Regions from separate parts of the Oceanobacillus sp. CF4.6 genome, predicted to be linked through region 2. Evidence: riboswitches for the same ligand, from Rfam matches in the RefSeq annotation. Region 2 holds a riboswitch; the other holds the start of a gene.
What was found. A riboswitch is a leader RNA that binds a small molecule or an ion and turns the genes downstream of it on or off. The one in region 2 is predicted to bind FMN.

Region 1: linked by a shared signal. The riboswitch ahead of ribE (riboflavin synthase) and the one ahead of ACHABU_RS03735 (ECF transporter S component) in region 2 are both predicted to bind FMN.

The regions. Positions count from the first base shown of each region.
Region 1 covers NZ_JBIMEX010000014.1:52,552-55,977, reverse strand. Annotated here, with positions in the region: gene ribH (6,7-dimethyl-8-ribityllumazine synthase) at 268-738, opposite strand; partial or broken gene ribB (3,4-dihydroxy-2-butanone-4-phosphate synthase) at 772-1,374, opposite strand; gene ribE (riboflavin synthase) at 1,392-2,042, opposite strand; FMN riboswitch at 2,234-2,381, opposite strand; gene ACHABU_RS17630 (helix-turn-helix domain-containing protein) at 2,883-3,065, shown strand; gene ACHABU_RS17625 (hypothetical protein) at 3,163-3,336, shown strand.
Region 2 covers NZ_JBIMEX010000002.1:25,376-28,801, forward strand. Annotated here, with positions in the region: gene ACHABU_RS03725 (1,4-dihydroxy-2-naphthoate polyprenyltransferase) at 1-681, shown strand, start outside; gene ACHABU_RS03730 (hypothetical protein) at 730-1,083, shown strand; gene ACHABU_RS03735 (ECF transporter S component) at 1,180-1,764, opposite strand; FMN riboswitch at 1,924-2,071, opposite strand; gene ACHABU_RS03740 (S8 family serine peptidase) at 2,222-3,426, opposite strand, start outside.

The sequences.
Region 1 (3,426 bases), on a different contig from region 2:
ATAAAGTTTTTGATAACAATAACAATTAAAAACAACAGCCATGATGTAACGATATAGAATATGATCTTGCTTACATCATTCATATCTGTAAAAAAGGAAGCCATCCCCAGCCACACCATTGCCACAATACCAAGTTGCGCAACTAACAGTTTGATTGTAATCTCCTCCGGTTCGTAAAAATTCCCTAACTAGTAGTTTATCCTACTCTCCAGTAATTTTCCATACAAAAAGCCGAGAAGACTATATACTTCCCGACTTTATATGGAATTAATTCTCTATCATTTTTATCATGTTTGCCATTTCAATTGCAGTTACTGCTGCGTCTGCTCCTTTATTGCCTGCCTTTGTTCCAGCACGTTCGATTGCTTGTTCAATCGTTTCCGTAGTTAAAACACCAAAGATGACAGGTTTTCCAGTTTGCATCGATGCATTGGAAACTCCTTTTGCTGCTTCATTACAAACATAGTCGAAATGGGGTGTGGAGCCACGTATTACTGTTCCTAATGTAATAACAGCATCATATTTACTGCTATTAGCCATTTTATGTGCGATTAACGGAAGTTCAAATGCTCCCGGAACCCAGGCTGTGTCAATATTCTCTTCTGCTACACCGTGTCTTTTTAATGTATCCAATGCCCCATCGAGTAATTTACCTGTGATAAATTCGTTAAACCTTGCCACTACAATTCCAATTTTTAAATCTGTACCTACAACATTTCCTACATATGTGTTCCCCATTTATTCCATCTCCCTATTCTAATTATGAATTAATTCATGCTTTTTCCGATAGGCAACCAAATCTGCAATTGTAATTAATTTAAGATCAAATTTTTCTGCCATTACTTCTAAGTCCGGCAATCTCGCCATCTCACCGTCTTCATTAATAATTTCACAAATGACACCTGACGGGAAAGCATCACTTAAGATTGCTAAATCTACAGCCGCTTCTGTATGCCCTGAGCGAGTCAGTACCCCGCCATTTTTTGCAATAAGCGGAAATACGTGTCCAGGACGCTTGAAATCAGCTATACCTACTTCTGGACTTGTTAAAGCTTGTATTGTGTTTGACCTTTCCACTGCACTGATTCCAGTAGTCGTATCTATGTGATCAATTGATACTGTAAAAGCTGTTCCAAGTGGGTCTGTGCTGTTAGCAACCATCATTGGAAGTCCGATTTTTTTAGCAAGATTTTCTTGAATTGGTGTGCAGACTAGCCCTTTTCCATATGTGATCATAAAATTAATAACTTCAGGTGTTGCTTTTTCAGATAAAGCTATGAAATCACCTTCATTTTCTCTATTTTCATCATCTACTACAATAACTGGTTTTCCAGCTTTCAATTCAATTATAGCTTCGTCTATTGTATGAATCATTTGCAATCCTCCTCCATTTATATGAAACCATTCGTTTTAAGAAAATTTTCGTTTATACCGTCGCTCTGATCTGTTTGCTGAGTTCTTAGCATATTTTGAACATATTTGGCTAGCATGTCACATTCAATATTGACGATATCACCCTTGCCTTTTCCACCAAGAACCGTTTCTGCCATCGTGTGTGGAATCAGTGAAATTGTAACTATATTTTTATGAACGCCAAATAATGTGAGACTTGTTCCGTCAACCGTAATGGATCCTTTATGCATTAAAAATGGAGCTAGATCTTCAGGAATTTGAATGTCATAATAAACCGCATTTTCCTGCTTCTTTTTTTCGGTAATTGTTCCGGTACCATCTACATGACCGGAAACAAAGTGACCTCCAAACCTTCCATTGGCAGCCATTGCCCGTTCCAAATTCACTTGTGAACCTGGTTTCAACAATTGTAATGAGGTTGATTGGATTGTTTCAGGCATAGCATCAACTTGAAAACTTTTCTTTGAAAAATGCGTTACCGTTAGACAAATTCCGTTAACTGAGATGCTATCTCCAATATTCACATCTTCTATTACCTTTTTAGATCCAATTGTCAGCTGAACAGCTTGTTCAGAAACATTTTGCATCTTTTCCACTGTTCCCATTTCCTCAATAATCCCCGTGAACATTTACATCTTCCTCTCCTACCTAATATTGCAATTTAAATTTATTATCGGCGTATTAAAAAAGCCTCTGAAAAATAGCTTCAGAGGCTTCAAGTTAGAATTTTAATGTACATGAATAATAATAGTGATACCAAGTACTTGCACAACGATAGAATCGTGCAAAATACGATAGCTACTATCAAATTACATGCCTAAAATCCCTTCTCTCATCCAGACTTTAACTGTCGGTTCTGGAGTCTCACCAGATCCACCGCTTGGTTTAAAAAACCGCACGGGTCACGGACTTAGAAGCAATGCTTCATTACCGCCGATTGGGAATTTCACCCTACCCCGAAGGAACTACTTTTATGATGTTGTAGTTTAGTTATAACTTATATGCGATTATACCGCAAGTTATTACGGTTGTCTATTTTTCTTTTCGGTTTGATTATGATCATTTTGGATAGTTGTTGACGAATTTAGTCAACAGTTCGTCAACAATTCAAATTCAGCTTTTTATACTTGCTTTTATCAGGTTCAGTTTTCTCGTTCCTAGTTATATTTATTTCGCAACCAAACAATTTTATTCTAATTCCTTTTTTAACAGCGTGAATAAAAATCCCTAATAAATATCCTAATATTAATCCGGTAATCAAACCCATTCCGTAAAACATAATAACACATCCTTTTTAAGTTTTTCATTGAATAGTGCATATTTCCGTTTCTACCCGCATAAGCTGGTAGCGTAGGCAACAGCTTTTATAAGATATCTATGCCCTTCGACAGGATAAGCTAAAATAACATGATATGCGATGCAGGAAATCACACCTCTTCTTTAGAATTACATATAGAGGTGAAAATATAATGGAGTGTAAGCTAAAAGAATTTTTAAGGCAAGGAGATATAATACGTCTTTCTGAAAAAACAGGCGTACATAGAAATACAATATCTTCATATATAAGAGGAACTGCCCCTCAATTAGACAAAGCATATAAAATAGCTTCCGCTTTGAACAAAACTGTATATGATATATGGCCGCCAAAATAGGCGGCTTTTTATTTGTTTATAAAAACAATATATTGTGCATAACATGTAATTGCATTACATACAATTACATATCATTACATTTAAGGGGGTTCCGGAATTGGCGACAATGAAGAATAAACCCATCTCATTTAACTTAGATAATCCGACAGATAAGTATCTATTTGATCAAATTAAAAGCGTCAAAAATTTCTCTGGTTATGCAAAGTCGCTTATCGCTAAAGATTTAAAATACAACCGCGATGTTATTAAAGTGGAAGTTGGGAATAAGTGATCAGCACTGCTCCTGCAGCAATTAACATCCATGGTAACATGTGTTTCACCTCTCTTTTTTATTAGTATGAACAAAATTTTGTGCATTATA
Region 2 (3,426 bases):
GATGAATCCGTTGGAATTGGCGGTTCTATTGTTCGGGACGGTATTGCACCGAAGAGAATTCGGAATCTGGCATTCGGTTTCTATGGCATTTCCATTCTTCTCGGCATCTATATTTGTATGACTTCCAGTTGGTGGATTGCAGTTATTGGTTTAGTTTGTATGGCTTTCGGTTATTTATATACTGGAGGGCCGCTTCCTATATCCTATACCCCATTTGGAGAATTATTTTCAGGCGTATTAATGGGAACAGTAATTATTGGCATCACTTACTATATACAAACCGGTACTGTTACAGCTGAAATGGTTTGGATTTCTATTCCAATTTCAATATTCATCGGAAGTATCAATTTGTCCAATAATATTCGTGACCGTGATGGAGATAAACTAGGCGGCAGGAAAACAATCGCTGTGTTGCTTGGCAGAGAAAAATCCGTCAACTTGCTCGCTTTTTTAATGATTATTGCCTATGTAATCACTAGTATCTTAATTATTACCGGGAATTTACCTCTTTGGTCACTAATCACATTTTTCAGTTCTGTGAAGGCTCGTGAAGTTATTAAGAAGTTCCGAGGTAAAACAGAAGCAATTGAAATGATGCCTGCCATGGCAGCGACCGCAAAAACAAATACGATTTATGGTTTCCTTTTGGGTATTTCACTCCTTCTGGCAGCGTTTATTTAATTCTACGTGCCAGAGAAGCGCCTCCGTAACGAAAGGAAGGATGGAATTATGAATCAACTTAGTAATGAGAAGCTTGCATATTTCAAAGAAAAACTCTTACAAATGAAAAATGAGACTGAACAGGAAATCCATTCCAATAGCAATCATGGACCAAATGAATCGATTCAAGAACTTGCTGATTACGATAACCACCCAGCTGATATGGGTACTGAACAGTTTGAACAGCAACGTGACGCGGGATTGGACCTTATGCGGCAAGATCATTTAAAAGAAATTGAAGATGCACTTGATCGAATAGTAAATGGGTCATATGGGCTTAGTGAAAAATCAGGCAAACCAATTCCAGAAAAAAGACTGGAAGCAATGCCGATTGCCAGAAATTTAGTTGAAGAAGAAGACTAGTTTGAAATCACCCTTTAGGAACATGAGGGTGATTTCTTTATGTAAAAAAAAGCCAACCTCTGCTGAGATTAGCTTTCTGATGTTAATTTTTGTAGTTTATATAAATCTTGCTTGTTGGCTTTCTATCCAGCTACGCATTTTTATGAATATTGGTACAAATAGTAACGCAACAACAATTCCTTTAATCATATTAAATGGAAGTACACCTACCAGTACGGATGTCCAGATTACTTGATCTGTCATTTCCCAGCCCATAAACCAGCTATACGCGGGAAGAATAAGAAAGTAATTAAGTACACTCATACCTACTGCCATAATGATTGTTCCAGCCACTAATCCGGAAATAATGCTTTTAACACCATTAAATTTATGGTAAAGCAACGAAACAGGAACAACAAACATGACCCCTGCAAGGAAATTAGCTGTAACCCCGATTGGATCTCCTGCTCCCGATACTGCTAAATAAAGAATATTTTTCACCGCTACTACGATAACACCTGCAATTGGCGAGAAAATGAGTGATGCCATTAATGCTGGCACATCACTGAAATCTATTTTTAAATAAGCTGGTAAAAACGGTAATGGGAAGTTAATAAAAAATAAGACCAGTGAAATCGTTCCCAACAATGCTAGAATAATAAGTTTTAATAAATTTGATGATTGCTTTTTTGTATTTTGCATCATCCTATTCCTCCTTCATCTTATCGATTCCGCTCTCGTGATGAAGGATCGCTACCCTGAACATCACCGAATAATCACAAAAACCCTAAAGCAAATAAGGGCTTTAGGGTTGTAAATTCATCGGTAAATAATGGTGTAAGGATACACCAAAATCAGGCTCGACATCTTCTCCCATCCAGACTGTAACTGTCGGTCCTGGAATTGCACCAGGTCAACCATATAGCAAATCTGCCATACAGTTCGCGGACTTTAAGTAATTATACTTATCACCGCCGGTCGGGAATTTCACCCTGCCCCGAAGATTGGAATCGATTATTTAATTGTTTAACTATAGTATACTAGAAATTCACTGGTTTGCAAGAAAAAAATTTCAGAAATCCAGGTCAAAAAGTAAAACAAACAAAAGGATGTGGAATATAACTCTTCCACACCCTCTTCGTATGCTTTAGACTAATCTTTACTTTTTCCCTTTTCCTTTTCCATTGCCTTCATCTTCTTCATCGCCGATATATAGCTTTCCTTCCGCTTGTTCACGTGTTTCGTTACCAAATTCATCTACTGCTTTTACTTCTACTACTGCGCCATCTGCAGTTACATTACTTGGTACTGTCCAATAACCTACATAGGTTCCATCAGATGTTTCCATCATTGGAAGTTCTGTAGCATTCGCAACCCCAAGATTTGTGAGTGGCATATGAATCATAAATGAAGCATCCAATCCTGGTTCACTTTCAAACTCAATCTTGACACTTTGACCAGTTTTAAGATTTACATCTTCTGTAGGTGTTAAGTTAGAGATCTCAGGAGCAGTGAAATCTGCCTCGATTACTATAGATTCAGTTGCTGTATTTCCAGCTACATCTACTGCAACAACTTCAATTGAATTTTCGCCTTCATCAAGCAAGATACGTTTAGAGTAGCTTCCATTTTCGACAGCAGCTGCTTGACCATTAACTTCTACAAAGTCAAGATATGCATCAGCTACAGTTCCTTCCACCGTTACTGTTTCACGAGTAGTTTGATCTCCATCACTTGGAGAATCAATTGTAAGTTCTGGTGCTTCTGTATCCAGTGTAACTGTCACTGGTTCAGATTCACCGACTACTACACCGTTTAATAACGTCAATGCCTGAAATTCATTGTCTCCTTCTGTCAGTTCAGTTGGGAATTCGAAAGACCCATCGTCGCTAACTTCAACAGATTCAATTTCTTCTCCATTATTCAATAACTGAACAGTTGTTGTTGCAGAAGCAGTTCCTTCTACTGTCAACTCCGTTTCATTCGTAATGAAGTCTTCTGCAGGGGTAGTAATTACAGGATCTTCTACTCCATATGCTACACGAGCACGAATCATATAGTTACCTTCTGCTGCTGGAGATGGTCCCCATGCGCCACCAACATATTGATAGCTACGTTCTGCATTTGGTCCATTTTCATCTGTTGCAAGTCCTGGTACATTTGGATTTGCTCCAGTTTGAATGTATACCATATAGAAGTCACCATCAACTTGAATAGAATGTTCGGTTAGGTCAACAACAGTCCACTCATCTAGACTTCTGATTGCCTCTGCATCAACCGGTCCAGCTAATTTTTCTCCTGGAGCTCCATCCGGACCTGTAGCATCCCAAACTTCTACAGCAAATTCAGTTCCCCCTGGTGTTG